Linked DNA regions of Geotalea uraniireducens. The protein of the gene in region 1 interacts with the protein of each later gene in a pairwise test. Links are inferred from orthologs where the notes say so. Each region holds a gene or a part of one and is shown on either strand. Other genes may lie near its edges.

Evidence for each region.
Region 2: the proteins of kdsB (region 1) and QMN23_RS03900 interact in binary tests that used the Escherichia coli proteins (3 or more experiments, as listed by UniProt). The link is inferred for Geotalea uraniireducens from one-to-one orthologs.

Annotation. Positions count from the first base shown.
Region 1 is NZ_AP027151.1:2,627,576-2,635,046, reverse strand. Bases 4,265-7,110 are described here. They hold kdsB (3-deoxy-manno-octulosonate cytidylyltransferase), read left to right. Parts: upstream 4,265-5,225; coding sequence 5,226-5,996; downstream 5,997-7,110. Other genes in these bases: QMN23_RS12320 (CTP synthase), read left to right, coding at 6,058-7,110; QMN23_RS12330 (phosphorylase), read right to left, coding at 4,265-4,904. Outside these bases: QMN23_RS12350 (hypothetical protein), read left to right, coding at 1-1,245; QMN23_RS12345 (MlaE family ABC transporter permease), read left to right, coding at 1,246-2,019; QMN23_RS12340 (MlaD family protein), read left to right, coding at 2,101-3,150; QMN23_RS12335 (carotenoid biosynthesis protein), read left to right, coding at 3,262-4,122; more of QMN23_RS12330, read right to left, coding at 4,095-4,264; more of QMN23_RS12320, read left to right, coding at 7,111-7,471. UniProt on the Escherichia coli protein: Activates KDO (a required 8-carbon sugar) for incorporation into bacterial lipopolysaccharide in Gram-negative bacteria.
Region 2 is NZ_AP027151.1:814,436-826,324, forward strand. Bases 4,661-7,479 are described here. They hold QMN23_RS03900 (TetR/AcrR family transcriptional regulator), read left to right. Parts: upstream 4,661-5,688; coding sequence 5,689-6,270; downstream 6,271-7,479. Other genes in these bases: QMN23_RS03890 (hypothetical protein), read right to left, coding at 4,661-4,815; QMN23_RS03895 (aminoacyl-tRNA deacylase), read right to left, coding at 5,095-5,568; QMN23_RS03905 (flavin reductase family protein), read left to right, coding at 6,394-6,960; QMN23_RS03910 (enoyl-CoA hydratase-related protein), read left to right, coding at 7,001-7,479. Also shown: QMN23_RS03855 (hypothetical protein), read left to right, coding at 1-678; QMN23_RS03860 (cytochrome C), read left to right, coding at 668-1,105; QMN23_RS03865 (hypothetical protein), read left to right, coding at 1,093-1,677; QMN23_RS03870 (hypothetical protein), read left to right, coding at 2,127-2,348; QMN23_RS03875 (hypothetical protein), read left to right, coding at 2,417-2,656; QMN23_RS03880 (EAL and HDOD domain-containing protein), read right to left, coding at 2,800-4,026; QMN23_RS03885 (DUF6504 family protein), read right to left, coding at 4,162-4,518; more of QMN23_RS03890, read right to left, coding at 4,522-4,660; more of QMN23_RS03910, read left to right, coding at 7,480-7,783; QMN23_RS03915 (nitroreductase family protein), read left to right, coding at 7,809-8,609; QMN23_RS03920 (MFS transporter), read left to right, coding at 8,618-9,844; QMN23_RS03925 (epoxyqueuosine reductase), read left to right, coding at 9,857-10,687; QMN23_RS03930 (aldo/keto reductase), read left to right, coding at 10,804-11,787. UniProt on the Escherichia coli protein: Involved in response to both electrophiles and reactive chlorine species (RCS). Represses the transcription of the nemRA-gloA operon by binding to the NemR box.

The DNA.
Region 1 (7,471 bases):
TCGTCGACGACCGATTACCTCTATCCGATCGCCTCCTCGGAAAGTTCTCCAGCTGTAACTACGCTGCAGGTGCTGAAACTGTACCAGGCGAACATCTACCGTCGGGATGAAGGGCCGGCGGCCGAAAAATCGACGATGCTGTTCCCGTTTTATATCAGCGGTGTTTCGAAGAAATACGGGCCGTACACATCGGTTTTTCCGATATATGGTGACATTTACGAGCGTTTCTGGCGTGATGAATATCATTATGTCTTGTTTCCCCTTTATGGACGGACTGTCAACAAAGGGACCACTACCCGTAACTACCTGTATCCAATTTTTTCGCTGATTTCCGGTGATCATGAGTGGGGCTTTCAGTGCTGGCCCCTCTATGGCCAGGCGGAAAAGGATGGAGTCTATCGCCGCCGTTTCGCGTTGTGGCCGATTTTCATGCAGGAAGAGCGGGGACTTGATACCGACAATCCGACCAGAAAGCTGATGGTGTTGCCTTTTTATGCCGCTACCGATTCTCCGGAATTGACGAACCGGTATTATCTCTGGCCGTTCTTCGGTTATGCCAACGACCGCCGGAATAAAGTGGATGAAACCTACTATCTCTGGCCGTTCATCATGACGGCGCGGGGTGAGAGGACAGTCAATCGCATTCTCCCCTTTTACGATGAGGAGCGGGGGAAGGAAACGCTGAAGTACTGGTATCTCTGGCCCCTCTACCGGCACGACGAAATTACCTCGGCTAGTTTTGTCGAAAAAAACGACCGGATTTTGTACTTCCTCTTTACTGATAAGCGAGAGCAATGGCCGGTAGATGGAAAAGAACGTCGGCAGATGGCTTTGTGGCCGCTGTTTACTTTTGACCGCGATGAGCACGGCATCAAGAATTTTGCTTTCCTGGCGCCGTTGGAACCGATCGTGTCCCGGCCAGGGATTGAACAGAGCTGGTCGCCGTTGTGGCGGATATACGTCCAGCGGTGGAACGATGCGGGTGATTCGGCCGTCTCTTTCCTGTGGAATCTCTACTGGCACGAGCGGCGGGGGCATGACCTTGCCTATGAATTCTTCCCGCTCCTTGCCTATCGTTCCGAGGCTGACGAAACCGACGTCCGGTTGCTGAAGGGACTCGTCCGGTACCGGGTAGTTCACGGCAAGGCCACTTTGAGTTTCCTCTGGCTCCCCTTCGGCATTAGTTGGCAGAAGGCTGCCGGAACTGCTGCTCCGGTTGCCACTGAAACAGGAGGCGAACCATAAATGGGTGCCTTTGAGAAGATCGGGAAAAAGGTCATTTCCTTTCATGAGATTGTCGGCGAGATGTTGGTTCTTCTGGGCCAGACACTCTATTCGTTTCGCGAGGCGCCGCGAAACATCCAGAGCATCTTCACCCAGATGGCGATCATTGGCTATGAAACGCTGCCGATTGCATCGGTGATGGCCTTTTTCGTCGGGATGGTTCTGGCGCTGCAGACGGGTGGTGAGCTCCAGAAATACGGCACCCAGACGATCATTGGTGGAATTGTCGGGTTATCGATGGTCCGGGAGTTAGGGCCGGTGATGACCAGTTTTCTTGTCGCGGGCCGGGTCGGTTCCGCCATGGCCGCCGAAATCGGCGTCATGACCGTCTACGAGGAAATTGACGCCTTGCGGACTCTCGACATCAACCCGGTACGCTATCTAGCCATGCCGCGGCTTATTGCTTGTCTCATCTGTGTGCCGGCCCTCGTTGTCTATGCCGATGTCGTCGGTATCATCGGTGGTGCCCTGATCAGCCATCTCCATCCAAAGATTTTTATTTCATATTCGACGTATTACGATAGTATGAAGACGGCGCTGAAACTGAACGAAGTCGGCGCCGGACTGTTCAAATCAACGGTGTTCGGCGCAATCATCGCGCTGGTTGCCTGTTATACCGGATTCAAGACGTCGGGCGGTGCCCGGGGGATTGCCCAATCGACCACTAGAGCTGTCGTGCTTTCGTTCATGCTGATTCTGGTGGCGGACTATTTTCTGACTCGCATCCTCCTCTGACGGGAGGAGATTGAGAGGCATTGCAGATGGCTTTGCCGCTGCGGTCCTTCGGGCTCCGCAGTGGTGACAGGAGGCGATGGAATGGCATTTTCAACGGAAAAGAAGGTAGGTTTCTTCTTTGTGATCGGGTTCGTGCTCCTCGGGATCATGCTGGAACTGGGTGAGCGATGGAATCCTTTCGAAAAGAATATTCCCTACAAGACGTATCTAAAGAGCACGACAGGGCTGAAAATCGGTGATCCGGTGCGTTTGGCGGGGGTTGAGGTCGGCAAGATAACCGGTATCGGTATCGATGACAGCCGGGTGCGGGTCGATTTTGATGTCAAGCCGGGAACGACCATCAAGACCGATTCGGTGGCGACCATCCGGTTGACAAATCTCCTTGGTGGCCAGTTCCTCGGGATTTCCTTCGGCTCGCCGACGGCGACGGCTCTCCCGCCGAACAGTGAGGTGCGGAGCAGGGAAATCGCCAATATTGACGTCATTGTCGATAATGTCAGCGATCTCGCCAAGGATGCCAAATCGTTGATTAATGATCTGAATACCAACCAGCACGAAGTACTGACGAAAATTTCCACCATCCTCGACGAGAACCGGGCCGGTTTGCACGGTGCCATTCTCAATATGAACAGTATCACTGCCAAAATGGACCATGGTGATGGTTCGCTGGCCCTGCTGCTGAATGACAAGTCATTGTATAACAATACCAACCAGTTGACCGCCAGCCTGCGTAATATCTCGACCAAGCTTGAAAAAGGCGAGGGGACGCTCGGGAAACTAATCAATGACGACGCTTTCTATCGTGATGCCAAGGGGGCGATGGCGAGCATCAACGACGGCGCCAAGGATTTCAAGGAGATCGCCGGCAAGATCAATCGCGGCGAAGGGAGTGTCGGAAAACTCGTCAATGATGACAGCCTGTACGTAGAGATGCGGGACGCTTCGAAAAATCTCAAGGAGGTCGCCCAGAAGATTAATGACGGGCAGGGAACTCTCGGGAAACTGGTGAACGACGACAAATTGTATCGGGATACCACCGCGGCGATGAAGAAGGTGGAAAAAGCGGCGGATGGTCTGTCGGACAGTGGCCCGATCTCGGTTTTGGGGAGCGTGATCGGCACTCTCTTCTGACCCGGCTTGACGTGCGCGGGATTGCTGCTAGCTCCCGCATTTATTATCCTGGAGCGCGAAGTTGCCGGTAACGGCCTTCGCGCTCCCTGTTTAAGGAGGGAGCACGCGATAATGGAGGATTTCGCCCGTATTGCCGTAGGGACGCTGACGATGCGACCCTATGTGTTCGCCTTTTTCGTCGCCTACCTCGTGGCGGCGGTTCCCCATCTTGGGTGGCGAAGGACATGTCTCTTCACTCTCTTCGGGTATCTGATCTCCTTTACCTCGGAGGTCTGCTCGATCAATACCGGCATCCCCTACGGCTGGTATTATTACATCGACACCACCAGCATGCGGGAACTCTGGATCGCCGGTGTCCCTTTCTTTGATTCACTTTCCTATGTCTTTCTCGCCTACTGCAGCTACACTACTGCGCTGTTGTTCGTGTCTCCCGTCAAAGCGTGGCGCTGGGACCTGGTCACCCTGGAAACCCGCTCGATCCGTCAATCTGTGGCGGTGTTGCTGCTAGGATCGCTCTTTCAGGTGTTTCTCGATATCATCGTTGATCCGGTCGCTTTGCAAGGCCGGCGCTGGTTTCTCGGCCAGATTTACGGCTATCGCGAGGTGGGAGTGCATTTCGGGGTGCCGTTGTCGAACTATCTTGGGTGGTGGCTGGTAAGTATGGTGATGATCTTCGTTCTGCAACGGCTGGCGGCCCGTCCCGTGAAAGCGGATAAGCCGGCCGGCGTGGCGGCGCTGCCGTTTCGCGCCCTTTACGGTCCCCTGTTATATGTTTCGGTGATCGTGTTCAATCTGACGGTGACGGTGGTGATTGGCGAAAAGCTCATGGCGATGACCGGAATCTTCATTTACGTGCTGCCTTTGGTTATGGCGGTCGTTACCATCGCCCGCCGGACCAACCGCTACCGTAAGGAGGAGTTGGCGGAGCATCTGCGGGATTATCCCTATTCCCCTGCCTTGCGCAAGGGGTGATTTCCCCCCTGCGGGTCTTGTGAGTCGAGATAGAGAACGGTTTCCCTAACCGCGAGGGCCAGTTTCTTCCCGGCCAGTTTGCTGTTGCGGGCCAGTCTGATCAGCTGGGGGATGATCCGCGGCTTGCGGATGATGGTGGCGAGTACTTTGCCCGGCCGGATATTCAGTTCTTCGTCGGTAAACTCCTGCAGTGAGAAACCTAGCTCTTCGCCGGCGTCGTCGCTGATCGCCCGCAGCGCAATCAACGGCAGACCGTGACGGTGTGCCAGTTCTGCCAGGGCGGCGGTTTCCATGTCGAGGACCGGGGCAGACATGCCGCCCGGCAGTTTTCCCGCCAGGTTATTCTTGACGAGTATTTGTGTTGAAGTGATGATCTCGCCGACGGTAAGTCGTCCGGTGCCTTCGCTTGCAAGGGCGGCGATCACCGCCTCGTTACAGGGGTGCGCCCCTCCGGGCTGCAGTTGGAAGCCCGACTGACTGTAACGCCAGCTCGAAACGCCGATGACGATGTCGCCGACGTGCAATCCCTTTAGAACCGCCCCCCCAAAGCCGAAGGAGATAATGACGGATGGTGTCGCGGTGGCAAGCAACTGTTCCATGGCGGCGGCGGCATGGTGCTCTCCCATCCCCGACTGGACAAGCCAGACGGTCGAGTCGCCGAGTTGAACCCGGTAGGTGGTGAAGCGACCGACCGACACTTTTTCGACCCGCTCGGCCGCTTTCAAAAGCGGTGCTATCTCTTCGGCCATTGCGGCGATCAGGCCGATGGTTGTGGTGGTCATCAGAAGTCATCTCCAGGAGCTTGCCGGTTAATCTGGTTGTCGCCCGGAAACGGATAGTGTCCCATCCGGAGAGTGCGAACTGGCACTAATCTAGCAGAGCGGCTCCCCGCCGGCAATGCATTTCACTCCTTGACACGGTCAAGCCTTTGCGGTAGCGTAGTACGTCCCACCACAAAGGGACACGTTCTGCAGTAAATCATTCTTCTCAATCATGTACAACCTTGTCGACAGCATTGCTACGGGCGACCGCGTGCGGGGCGTTTTTCGTGCTGGGCGGCGCTGTACTTTTATGGTGCTGATGCCGCCAGACCAGAGAGTAATATGAAAATTACTGCTATTATTCCAGCCCGCTTTGCCTCGACACGTTTTCCGGGTAAGGCACTTGCCGACATCATGGGTAAGCCGATGGTGCAGCATGTCTATGAACGGACCGCCCGGGCTTCGCTGGTTTCCAACGTGATCGTCGCGACTGATGACGAGCGGATTGCCGAAGCCGTCCGTTCGTTTGGCGGTTGCGTGGAGATGACCGCCGCGGACCATGAGACCGGGACAGACCGGCTGGCGGAGGTAGCGTCGCGCATTGATGCCGAACTGATCGTCAATGTGCAGGGAGATGAGCCGCTCATCGATCCGCGGATGATCGACGAGGCGATTGCGCCACTTGCCGAGCGGGACAGTATCCTTATGGGCACATTGAAGAGCAGGATCAAGACTCTTCATGATTTTCTCAGCCCCAACGTGGTCAAGGTCGTGACCGATCGGGAAGGATATGCACTCTATTTCTCCCGGTCGCCTCTGCCCAATTTCAGGGACAAATGGAACGATCTGAAAGACGAGGCGTTTATCTCCGGAAAGCTGCTCTGCTTCAAACATGTGGGACTGTATGTCTATCGCCGGGACTTTCTCCTCGAATATGCCCGCATGGCGCCGACCCCCCTTGAGCTGGCGGAGAAGCTCGAGCAGTTGCGCGCTCTGGAAAATGGTTATCGGATCAGGGTCGTCGAAACTGCCGCCGAATCAATCGGTGTCGATACCCCGAGCGATCTGGAAAAAGTTATCGAGAATCTGACACGGCCCGTCTCGGAACGTTGAGATACTGGCAGCCGTTCTTCATTCACCAGCTATTTGTCTGAGTCAACCAGGAGTATCCAACATGAAAACCAAGTTCATTTTTGTGACCGGTGGCGTGGTGTCGTCCATCGGCAAAGGTCTTGCCTCGGCATCGCTCGGCGCGCTTCTCGAGGCGCGCGGGCTGCGGGTTACCATGCAGAAGCTCGACCCGTACATCAATGTCGATCCCGGTACTATGTCGCCTTTTCAGCACGGCGAGGTGTTCGTGACCGACGATGGCGCCGAGACGGACCTCGACCTAGGTCACTATGAACGTTACACCACGGCAAAACTTTCCAAGCGGAGCAATTTCACTACCGGCCAGGTTTACTTTTCGGTCATCGAGAAAGAGCGGCGGGGAGATTATCTCGGCGGGACCGTTCAGGTGATTCCCCACATCACCGATGAAATCAAGCACAAGATCCTGGAGAACGCCAAGGGTGCCGACGTTGCCATCGTTGAAGTCGGCGGGACGGTCGGCGATATCGAATCGCTGCCGTTTCTGGAGGCGATCCGCCAGTTCAAGGCGGACCGGGGGGCAGGGAACGTCCTCTATATCCATGTTACCCTTGTGCCGTACATCAAAACTGCCGGCGAGATCAAGACCAAGCCGACCCAGCATTCGGTCAAGGAGTTGCGCGAAATCGGGATTCAGCCCGATATTCTGATTTGCCGCTGCGAATGCGATCTGCCGACCGAGATGAAGGCCAAGATCGCCCTTTTCTGTAACGTGGAGGAAAAGGCCGTCATTACTTCGACGGATGCCGAGCATATCTACGCCGTGCCCCTTGCATTGCACCGGGAGGGACTTGACGAACAGGTCGTCGAGAAACTCAATATCTGGACCAAGGCTCCGGATCTGGTCCATTGGCAGAGTGTGGTCGAAAAGCTGCGCCACCCGGAAAACGGCGATGTGCGGATTGCCATCGTCGGCAAATACGTCAACCTTACCGAGTCATACAAATCGCTGGCGGAGGCTCTGACCCATGGCGGGATTGCCAACAACTGCCGGGTGATTCTGCAGTATCTCGATTCGGAAAAGCTTGAAAGCGAAGGACTTGATGGCGTTTTCGACGATGTGGATGCGGTTCTCGTCCCGGGCGGGTTCGGTGAACGGGGAACCGAAGGGAAGATCAAGGCTATCGAATATGCCCGAACGCAGAAGATCCCGTTTTTCGGTATCTGTCTCGGCATGCAAATGGCGGTGGTCGAATATGCCAGGAATGTCTGCGGGCTTGCCGAGGCATTTTCGAGCGAATTCAGGCCGGATTGCACCAATCCGGTCATTCATCTCATGGAAGAGCAGAAGGGGATCAGCCGCAAGGGGGGGACCATGCGTCTCGGGGCGTACCCCTGTAATTTGACCAAGGGAACCTTTGCCCAGAAAGCGTACGGGGCGCTCGATATTTCGGAACGACACCGCCATCGTTATGAATTCAACAATGCCTATCGGGAAC
Region 2 (11,889 bases), 1.8 Mb from region 1 along the record:
GCCTCCGTCGAGGTCGTCGGCCGCTCTTCTTACAACTCCATCACTTCCGGCTGGATGGAACACGCCTACACGGTCTCCTATACTCCCCGTGACCGGTTGCGGATTACCGCCGACCTTGCCGCGATCAACTACGAGGATTATTTTTATCACGTCACTACCAGTGCACTCAGCCTGACCAACGGTATCCTCGATCCACGGGAAAAAATGCTTGCCGTGGGGGGGGGCGTTTCCTATACGCCGATCAGTGCCCTGACCCTTGCCGCCGATTACCGGAATTACGGTTACGATATCGCCGGTGACGCCGATTATTTCGGCGGCAAGGCCACCGTTACCGTTGCCGGGTTCGCGGCCGGGCTTTCTGTCCACCGGATGAGCGGGGAATCCGACCGGCTGCGCTATGACGAGTATCGGCTGTTCGCCTCGAAAAAGCTCGGCAAGGCGGACCTGACGGTCGATTTCTTCGATATCGACTACGACCGGAGCATCAATGGCATCAAAAACACCTTCTCTCTCGCTGGCGCGGCGACCTATGAGATTACCGACCAGTTCAAGGTCGGCGCCGATGTCGATTATTCGCGGAATCCCGATTTCGATAACGAAGTGCGGGGGCTCGTCAAGATCAGCTATGTGTTCGATGCGACCTATCGGGCGGAAGGGGGAGGGAAGAGTGAGAAATAATGTCCTGATTTTACCGGTGATGCTGCTGCTTGCCAGCTGTCTTTTCGCCTGTGCCAATACGCGTAGTATTGCCAAGGTCCATCCCGAGAACGTTACCGGTCTGGTGGATTGTACCGAGTGCCATGCCGACCGGTTGGCGGCCTTTAACCACCGGGCGAGCGATTTCTATGCCAAGCACGGGTTTTATGCCGGCGAACAACGGGCGGCGTGTGCCGCTTGTCACGAGGAGTCGTTCTGCGCTGACTGCCATGCCCATAAAGAGGAAATCAAGCCGAGCGACAAGTACAAGGATTCGCCGGAGCTGGCGCTGCCGCACCGGGGCGACTATCTCAGCCAGCACAAGATCGACGGCCGGATCAACCCCGCCTCTTGCGTAAAATGCCACGGCAGGCAGAACAACGAGAGGTGCAAGACATGTCATCGCTAAGGAAAACCATACTTACGGTCGTCCTGCTGGCACTTGCCGTCCTCCCCCTGGCCGGGTGCGGCGACACTAATTCCCAGTCCACCTTTGATGCCAACTCCGGCGCCCATCCTGCCGACTGGCTTCCCCTCGGGCACACAGTGGCTGCCGAGGATCATCTGGAAACGTGCACTGAATGTCATGGCGGCGACCTGGCGGGCGGGATTTCAAAAGTACCGTGCGCGCAGTGCCATTTGGGGAACAACGAGGCGGTGCATCCGCTCCAGTGGGGAAGTTACGCCTATGCCCTCCATGCCAATTATGTCAAGCTGAACGGTACGGCCAGCTGTGCCGAGGCTGCGTGCCACGGAACCGCCCTCGAGGGAGTGCCGGGGAGCGGTCCGTCCTGCACCGCATGCCATCTGGGCGGGCCGACGTCGAAACATCCCCAGCTCTGGGACACCAACATCACCCTGCACATGGGGTATGTGGCCCAAAACGGGACGGCCGCCTGCCAGAATGCCCTGTGTCACGGCGCGGCGCTGCAGGGGGTGTTCCTGAGTGGCCCCAGCTGTAATGCCTGCCATCAATTCTGATCGATTCCTTGCGGTCCGGAGGACTCACGTCTCTCCGGACCGTATTTCCCTGCCTTCCCGGCATGCTCTTTACCACTTCGGACCGCAGTAACTTCATTTTCCTGCCGCTGGACGATCGCCTCCCTCTTTTCTTTCTTTTGTTAGCGTATGTTTATTTTTTTGCGGCGTATTGTTTTTTTATGCACCTTCAGGAAAGGATGCGATTGTGTAATATCAATATGTTAGCTGTGATGTGCTCCGCCGGTATGGCCCTCGCCCCATTCTTCTGCATACCCTGTCCATACAATAGGGGCAGGGTCAGAACCTGCCGCTGGCCGGCGGCGCGGCGAAAAGTTGTGGATTTTAAAGAGTTAAATAAAAATTTCTCATATTTTGTTTTTGTGGCACACCGGCTGCAATATACAAAGACAAAAGCAGGAGTTGGAAAATACAGGATCGGGGAGGATGCCATGAAAACCACAGCCAGAACACTTATCGCGATGATCGCTTCTGCCTCTTCAGCCTTTGCCGCTAGCGGCGCGGGTGTCGACGAAAGCGGATTCCTCACTCCGCTGTTCCTGGCCTTTGGCGCCCTGATCGTTGCCTTCCAGACGGTGCCGGCGCTGATGCTGTTCGGCTCGATGCTGAAAGGGCTCTTCTCGGCAAAGGGCGAAGCGAGCAAAGCCCACTAGCAGATTTCAAGGACCTGGACCGGTAGAGGCTTTGTGACGGCTCGCCGGGTAATGAAAAGGAGGATGTCATGAAAGCGAGAGTAGCAGGATTCCTGGCAGCGTATCTTGGTAGCGTAGCATCGGCCTTTGCCGCATCGGGCGCCCGGGAAGACAACAGTGGCGTGTTCGTCTGGATCTTCCTCGGCTTCTGCGCCCTGATCGTCGTCGCCCAGCTGGTTCCGGCCGTCCTCACGATGTTCGGTATGGCCAAGGGGGTCGCCGAGGGGTTGAAGGAAAAAGCCGAAGCGAAAGCCACCAATCACAAATAGCCGAGAATTTTCCGTAACGGGAGGCAGCAGAACCGCGCGGCGCCCTGCCAGCGGGGCGCGCGCCGGGGGAAAAGATGGCACGGTCCAACGATTAAGGCCGTCCTCGCAAGGGGGACGGCCTTTTGTTGTGGGGGAGGGGGGGCCTACATGGTGGTTTTCCAGCCGAATGATTTGCACTGCGCTTCAAGAACCTGGGCGTGGCTGATCCCCAGTGCCGCAAGATGGGCTTCGGCCGCCGTGAAGTCGAGCTTCTCGATGTTCTCGGCGCAGCACAAGAGCTCTCCGAGCGGGCCTTGCCGGTGCAGCAGCGCGCGGCTAACTTCGTCGGAAAGATTCAGGCTCTGCACCACTTCGACCATGGGGATCGCGTAGATCGTTTCCATGAGCGAGAGGATGCCGGTCATAAACGCCTGGTCCCCGGCATCGCTAAGCCCCTTGAAGTGCGGGAGAGTGCAGGCAAGCTGTTCCATGAAGCCCGCCCGGACTGCCGCCATGTCCACCAGCGGATTTTCCGTCCCGGAACTGTCTCCCGCAGCGAAAATGGCGAGCTGTACCCACCGCTTGATCTGTTGGCGGCCAAGCATGGCGATGGCATGCCGGGCCGTTTTGATCTTCTCACGGGTCCCTGTCCCGACCGAGTTGACCAGGAGCAGCAGTTTGTAGGTCAGGCCGGGGTTCCCCTGGAACGCCTGAACGATTTCGTCGAGGGGGGAATCCTCCAGCAGGAGGTGCAGCAGTTTGAGGAGCGTGGCGGTCGCTTCGTCGATCCGCTTCCGCTCCATGACGAGCGGCTTGGCGAAAAAATACCCTTGGAAGTAGTCGAAGCCCAATGCCGCGCAATGGTCGAATTCTTCCCGCGTCTCGACCTTTTCCGCCAGCAGCCTGAAGGGGTAGGGGCGGAAGCGGGCCAGCATCTCGGGCAATTGGGCCAGCGGCGTCTGGAGCAGATCGACCTTGACGATGTCGACAATCCCGTAGAGTTCTTCGTAGAGCGGGCTGTACTCGTGGTCGTCCAGCGCCAGGGTGAAGCCGGCCTCCTTGAGCTGGCGGCATCGTTCGACCAGGGAGGCGCTGACCGTCAGGGTTTCGAGCAGTTCCAGTACCACCATCTCCCGGGGGAGAATTTCCAGGGCGTCGCCCATCAGGAGATCGAGTTCGACGTTGATGAACCCCTGGTGCCCGCCGAGAATCTCCCGGGCACCGAAGCCGGAGAGGGTGTTGACGATGACGTTGGCCGTGGCGAATGAGGCGTCAGTGACGTTTGCCTGCAGGCTTTTGGGGGAAGAGCGGAACAGCAGTTCGTAGGCACAGAGCTGCTCCTGCCGGTTGACGATCGGTTGCCGGCCGATCAGGTATTTATCGTTGCCCATCGTCTTCTCTCCGGTCGGTGGTGTTTTTAGCGATGCGGTCGACCAGTTCGTTATATGTTCACTCTATCGGTATTATCGGATGATGTCTTGAGGGGAAATCACTTTTTTGATCGGCGGCAGGCGGGCGAGAGCACTTCAGAATGGCGAAGAGCCGTTATCTTCCTCACGGATGCTGAAGAGCCACCAGCGACGATCCCTCCTGCCGTAGCGGGGCTGTCGGTCAAAGTAGACCTTCATGATGCCGGCGGTTGTTGCCACCTCGAACCAGTGCTTGCGGACGTACATCTCACCGCTGCCATGGCTGCAGGGGCCGGTATCGTGCCAGCGACGGAGCACGGTCGTGACTTCGACGGTCCGGCCGCGCCAGACGAAAGCCTGTGGTACGCCAGGCTCACCGGATGCCATGGCGGCACTGTCGAAGCTGCCGGCCACCGGCGTAATGGCTTCGCCGACGAAACGTTCATGCCCCGTTGGGTGGGATGGGAGAGGCATCGCTCAGATCTCGCTGTAGACAACCGTTTTTACTTCGGCGATTTCCAGGTGGTCGAAGGTTACTTCCGTATTGTCCTCGAGGATGATGGTCGTATAGCCGTAGTAGCGCCAGGTGCCGTCGCAGCCGGCATTGTTGCCGACACTGCCGCTGGTGACGTAGCCGGTATACGCCCGGCCGTTCAGTAAGATTACCTCAATGAAGTTGCTCATGGCCAGGACGGCGGAGAGTTTCTTGTGGTTCCGGTAAAAGCACTCGGCTTCCGCCGTTGTTCGGGTCCATCGTCTTTCCGCAATCATAACTGCCCCCCTCCTGCAGAAGGATGCAGATGCACTTTAGGTTCACGCGGCCCCCGCTGGGCAGGCCGGTTACACTACTAAAACAAGATACGTGCCAAGAGGTGAAATTGTTTAATTACAATAGGTTATACGGGTAGTGGCGGTGCAGAAGCGGTTTGTGCTGTAAAATATTTTTACGACTCGGCTAAAAAACATGGCAAAACAGCGGGTTAAAGGACCGTAAAAAAATTTTACAGTAAAAAATTTTTACGGCGGGATGTTCGGGTGAGCTAATTTCAATTACTTGCGAATCCGTGCGACCGTGGCGCCGTTCAGCCGTTGCAGTTCCCGGGGGGCGATCCGGACCAGTGTTGTGGCGGTGCCGCCGCCACCGTAGACGATTTCCCGATCGAAGACCCGTTCGTCGATGAAGAATCGGGCGGCAAAGCCGAAGGGGGGCGTGCCGCCGCAGGGGTAGCCGGTTGCGGCCAGCATCTCGGTCGGGGTTGCCAGCCGGGGCATCGGACAGCCGGCGGCCTGGCCGAGCCGGCGGGCGCTGGCCCGGTCCTCTCCTTTGACGATGGCGACCAGCAGCATACCATTGTCGGCAATCATGCAGATGCTCTTGACTAAATCTTCCGGGGAGATGCCGGCCGCTGCGGCGGCTTCGGCGACTGAATGGCACGATTCGGCAAACGAGAGGTGGTCGCCCTGGACATGGTTGGCCGCCATCCAGGCACGCAGGCGTTCGGCGGGACAGGAAATCTCGTTCATGACTGGTCTCCTTGGCGAATTCTGTCGCATGGTAGCCGATTTGCCGGTTTATCGCAACGGCGGACCGGAGCGGGAGATTCCTCTTGACATTGCTAGACGATCGGTCTAATAGTTGATTCCATGGAAAAGAACGAGACACGCCAGCAGATCATCCAGGTCGGCACCGAACTGATCGCCCGCCAGGGGTTCAATGCCACCGGCATCGATGCGGTGCTGAAACAGGCGGGGGTGCCGAAGGGGTCGTTTTATTATTACTTCGGCAGCAAGGAAGAATTCGGCCTGGCCGTGATCGACCAGTTCGCTCTTCGCTACGCCCGGCGGCTCGATGATTACCTCGGTGATGAGACGCTTTCGCCGTTGAACCGGATTCGCCGTTACCTGGAGAGCGTTCTGGCGCGACTGGAGCAGAACCACTGCACCAAGGGGTGCCTGATCGGCAACCTGGGGCAGGAGATGGCCGATCAGCACGAGCGGTTCCGGACTCGGCTGGAGGAGGTCTTCCGCTCCTGGCGCGAACGGTTTGCCCGTTGTCTCCGTGAGGCTCGCGCTGCCGGCGAACTCGCCGCCGCATTCGATGTCGATGTGATGGCGGAATTTATCCTCTCCGGCCTGGAGGGCGCGATCCTCCGGACCAAGGTGATGAAATCTCCCCGGCCGTTGCAGGATTTCATCGACATCCTTTTTGCCCGGGTGCTGGTATAATTCAAGGCAGACAGAGACAACTCGACAGGGCCGTAGTGCCCTTTTTTTAGCGCTGCCGCTAGACGATCGGTCTAAAAAGGCGCCGCGAGCCGGCAGATATGCCCTGTTTTGAAAGGAGTCGTCGTGAAACAATCACTGGGTGCAAAAACCCTCGCCTATCCGACCCCCGTCTGGCTGGTCGGCACCTACGACCGGGAGGGGAAGCCGAACCTGATGACCGCCGCCTGGTGCGGTATCTGCTGTTCCCAGCCCCCCTGCGTTGCCGTCTCGCTGCGCAAGGCAACCTATTCCTATGAGGCGATCGTCGAACGGCGGGCCTTTACCGTCGGGATGCCGGGCGAACGACTGGTCCGGCAGACCGACTATGCCGGCATCGCCTCGGGGCGGAACCTGGACAAATTCGCCGCCGTCGGCCTGACCCCGATCGGCAGCGAACTGGTGGACGCCCCCTATGCGGCGGAAGTGCCGCTCGTTCTGGAGTGCCGGTTGCTCCATATCCTGGAAATCGGTCTCCATACCCAGTTCGTCGGCGAGATCGTCGACGTCAAGGCCGACGAAGCGGTGATCGGCGATGATGGTCTGCCGGAGATCATGCGTGTCAAACCATTCGTCTACGATACCGGTCATCGTGGCTATTACGGGATTGGCGCCTACCTGGGCCGGGCCTTTGCCGTCGGCAAGGAGCGCTGATCCGCAGCCATCGTCGTTCAACCACCAAAGGAGGTGAGCCATGTCGCCACGTAATCTGCTGCTCGAAACGACCGAGGGGGTCGTCACCGTCACTATCAATCGCCCGGCGGCGCTCAATGCCCTGAATCGGGAGATGCTCGAAGAATTGGCGGCGGTGATCAACGAACTGGCCGCTGATCAGGCCGTTCGAGTGATCATCCTGACCGGCGCCGGCGAGCGGGCCTTTGTCGCCGGGGCCGATATCGCGGTGATGCGGGAGATGGCGCCGGCGGCCGCCCGCGAACTGGCCCTGCTCGGCCAGGGGGTCTGCCGGGCGATCGAACGCTGCCCGAAGCCGGTGATCGCCGCGGTGAACGGTTTCGCCCTGGGGGGCGGTTGCGAGCTGGCGCTGAGCTGCGATATCCGGCTGGCCGCCGAGAGCGCTCGCTTCGGCCAGCCGGAGGTGAACCTGGGGATCATCCCCGGTTTCGGCGGCAGCCAGCGGCTCCCCCGGCTGGTCGGCCGGGGACGGGCCCTGGAACTCTTGCTTACCGGCGAGATGATCGACGCCCAAGAAGCGTGGCGGCTCGGCCTGGTGAACCGGGTAGTACCGGCTGCCGAACTGCTGGCGGAGGTCCGGGGCCTGGCGCGGAAGATTGCCGCCAAGGGGCTCGTCGCGCTGCGGCTCTGCAAGGAAGCGGTCATCAACGGCCAGGAACTGGACCTTGAGCGGGCCTGTACCTATGAGGCCGACCTGTTCGCCCTTACTTTTGCCACCGAAGACCAGCGAGAAGGGATGACCGCCTTTCTCGACAAGCGGCCGGCCCGGTTCAGCGATCGCTGACCGGCCGACAAACAGGGGGATAACTATGAGTCTGGCAACCATCGACCGGCAGCGTTGCATCCACGACGGCCTCTGCATCAAGGCGTGTCCGGTCCATCTCTTCGTCGACGATCCGAGCGGCGTGCCGCGTTTCCAGAACGAGCGGGCGGAGGCGTGCATCGGCTGCGGCCATTGCGTGGCCGTCTGCCCCGCCGATGCCGTTGACCACCTGGCGGTGCCCCTGGCCGAATCGCCGTTGCTCGAACCGGCGCTGACCGTTTCCGGCGCCGCCGCGACGCAGCTCTTAAAAAGCCGGCGTTCGATCCGCCGCTTCACCGCTGAGCCGGTTGCCGAGGAGCCGCTGCGGCGGGTGCTCGATACCGCGCGCTGGGCACCGACGGCGAGCAACCGGCAACAGGTTCACTGGCTGGTGATCCGCGAACCGGCGGCGGTCCGGCATCTGGCGGGGGTGACGATCGACTGGCTGCGCGGGATCGCCAACCGGCCGGCCTATTACGAGCCATTTATTGCTGCCTGGGACCGGGGCGAGGACTGGGTGCTCCGTGGCGCGCCCCACCTGGCGGTGGCCCATGCGCCGGAGAACGACTGGGGTGCCATCGACTGTGCCATCGCCGTGACCTACTTCGAACTGGCGGCTTTGGCGGAGGGGTTCGGTACCTGCTGGGCCGGTTTCCTGACCCGGGCGGCCGGCAGCGACGCCGGGGTCGCTGCGGCGCTGGCGCTCCCTGCCGGGCACCGGATGTACGGCGGGGTGATGTTCGGCAATCCGGAGTTTCGCTACCGGCGCTCGCCGCAGCGCCGGCTGGCACAGGTCGAGTGGCGGTAGGCCGGCCGATGGCTGGTGCTCCGGTACGGCACGATCGGCAGCCGTCGGCCGCCAGGCTGCTCTTGACCTGCTGTGTCATCAGTTTCGGCTGCTTTTTCGGCTCCTACATGCGGATTCCGGTGGTACCGCTGTTCGCCATCTCGCTCGGGGCCGATTCGGTTCAGGTCGGGCTGATCAACGGTGCCTTCATGCTGATGGCCGGCCTGCTCTCCATTCCGTCGGGACTGGTCTCCGACCGGCTGGGGCGCCGTCTGCCGCTGCTCGGCGGGCTGACGCTTCTGGCCGGTTCGTCGTTTCTCCTTTACTGGAGCAGCAGCCCGCTGCAGATGGCCGGTATCTACCTGCTATTCGGCGTCGGCCTGTCGGCCTTCTCGCCGACCCTGATGTCCTACGTTGCCGACGTCACCCCGCCCGAAGTGCTCGGTCAGGCGTTCGGCTGGTACACCATGGCGCTCTACGGCGGGATGACCATCGGCCCGGCCGCCGGCGGCCTGCTCGGCAAAGCGCTCGGGCTGCGCCAGGTATTCCTGGTGTCCGGCGGACTGATCTTCGTCATGTTCTGGGTGGCGCTGTTCTTCCTGCCGGCCCCGCCCGGCGGCCGGTCCGGCAGGACGGCCCGGCCGGCGGTGTTGCCGGCGCTGCGCACCCTGGCGGAGAACCGGCCGTTTCTCGCCTGCATGCTCGCTACCTTCGGCACCTGTACCGGTTTCGGGATGTTCGTTACTTTCATGCCGCTCTATATCCGCAGCCTGGGGATGAATTCGGGGCACGTCGGCCTGGTTTTCGCCGCCCAGGCCCTGGCCAACGCCCTGTCGCGGCTCCCTTTCGGCCGGTTGAGCGACCGGGTGGCCGACCGGAGCGTCTTCGTAACGGGCGGAGCGGCCCTGTTTGCCCTGGCGCTGGCCTCTTTCGGTCTCTGCCACACGGTGGTGCCGTTGATGGCGGCGGCCGCACTGCTCGGGGCGAGCATGGGGGTGGCCTTCACCGCCGTCGGGGTGCTGATTGCCGACGTCGTTCCCCGGCAATTGCGCGGGCTGGCGATGGGCGGGTACAACACCTGCGTCTATGCCGGCATGATGTTGAGCGCCGCCGGGATGGGGCCAATAGTCCGGGAAAGCGGCTTCCGGACCGCTTTTTTCCTTAACTGCGGCATCTGCCTGCTGGTGGCGCTCGGTTTTTACCGGCTGTTCCGCCGGCAGCCCGCCCGGGTGACGGCTGGCTGGGGCCAGCCGTAAAAGGAGACCATAATGGAAGAATTGGTGCGGGAAGAGATCGGCAGTTTTGTCGCCACGAGCACGGAGAACTGCTTCCCGGATGGGGAGCCGTATTTCGCTGCGCCGCTGGTCGGTTTTGCCGCGGCGAACGATCCGCTCTTCGCCGACTACAAACGGATCATCGGCCCCTTCCACCTGGCGCCGGCGGAGTTTCTTGCCGGGGCGGCGACGGTGATCTGCTGGGTACTGCCGATCAGCCGGCCGACCCGGGAGAGCAACCGGCGCCAGCAACACTGGCCGTCCCGGGAGTGGTCAATGACCCGCACCTATGGCGAACAGTTCAACGTAGCGCTCCGCCGTCATCTGGTCGCCTGGCTCACCGGGCGAGGCCAGCGGGCGGTCGCCCCCCAGCTGGCCCCGGAATGGCGGGCCCTCGACGACTGTCGGGCCGGGGTCGCCTCCTCGTGGTCCGAGCGTCATGCCGCCTATGCCGCCGGCCTCGGCACCTTCAGCCTCAATGATGCCCTGATCACCGAGCGGGGGATTGCCCACCGGCTCGGCACGGTGGTGACCGACCTGGCGCTGGTGCCGTCACCGCGCCGACCGGCCGACCACCGCCATAATTGTCTCTATTTCCGGGAAGGGAGCTGCGGCCGCTGCATCGGCCGCTGCCCGACGGGCGCCCTTTCTCCTGCCGGCCACGACAAGGAGCGTTGCCGGGAGTATGTCTACGGGGCCGTACCGGCGGCGGTCGAGGCGGAGTATGGCGTCTCTCAGACCGGCTGCGGTCTCTGCCAGACGGCGGTGCCGTGCGAGGCCGCCATCCCCGGCAGCCTCCTGCGCCCCGGCGGCAAGCGGGCCTGACCCCGGTGACGGTGCCCGGGCTTTCCCGGCGCCGGAATTGTTCTATACTTTGATGACGGGCCGCCACGGCCCGTTATTCTCCGGTCGGCCGCAGGCCGGCCGGCGCCGGAGGGAACATGGAAACGACGACTATTGACGGCATCGGGATCAAGGCATCGCGGATCGCCCTGGGGACCTGGGCGATCGGCGGCTGGATGTGGGGCGGCTCCGAGGAGGAAGAGTCGATTGCGACGATTCACGCCGCCCTCGATCAAGGGATTACGGTAATCGATACCGCTCCCGTCTATGGCTTCGGCCGTTCGGAAGAGATCGTCGGCCGGGCCATCGCTCGGCGCGGCGGGCGCGACCGGGTGATTATCGCTACCAAGGTGGGTTTGGAGTGGCGCGATGGCAAGGTCTTCCGCAACTCAACGCCCGCCCGGATTGCCGCCGAGGTCGAGGATTCGCTGCGCCGGTTGCAGACCGACTACATTGATCTCTACCAGGTCCATTGGCCTGATCCCCTCGTGCCGATCGAGGAGACGGCCGGCACCATGGAGCGGCTCCGCCAGGCGGGGAAGATCCGGGCCATCGGTGTCAGCAACTATTCCCCCGCCCAGCTGGAGGAGTTCTGCCGGGTGGCGCCGCTGCAGGCCTGCCAGCCGCCGTATAACCTGTTCGAGCGGCAGATCGAGGGAGAGCTTCTCCCTTATTGCCATGATCAGGGCATTGCCCTCCTGACCTACGGGGCGCTCTGCCGCGGGCTGCTCAGCGGCCGGATGACCGCCGACACCGTTTTTACCGGCGACGATCTGCGCAGGGTCGATCCGAAGTTTCGTTCGCCCCGCTTTGCCCAGTACCTGGAAGCGGTCCGCCGGCTCGACCGGTTTGCCCGGGAGCGGTTCGGCAAGGGGGTACTGGCGCTGGCGGTGCGTTGGATTCTCGATCAGGGGGTGCAGGTTGCGCTCTGGGGAGCCCGACATCCAGCGCAGGTGAGGGCGGTTGGCGAAGTGTTCGGCTGGTCGCTCAGCGAGGCCGACCGGGCCGAGATCGAACGAATTCTGCGCGAAGCCGTCCCGGAGCCGGTCGGTCCCGAATTCATGGCGCCCCCCTCCCGCTAGCCGGCTGACGAACCGAGGGGTGGGGGCCGCAGGTCGGCAGCCCACCCCTTGCATGTATCCGCCGTTTCGTGGTATTTATCGGATATCTATTCCTGCGGCCCT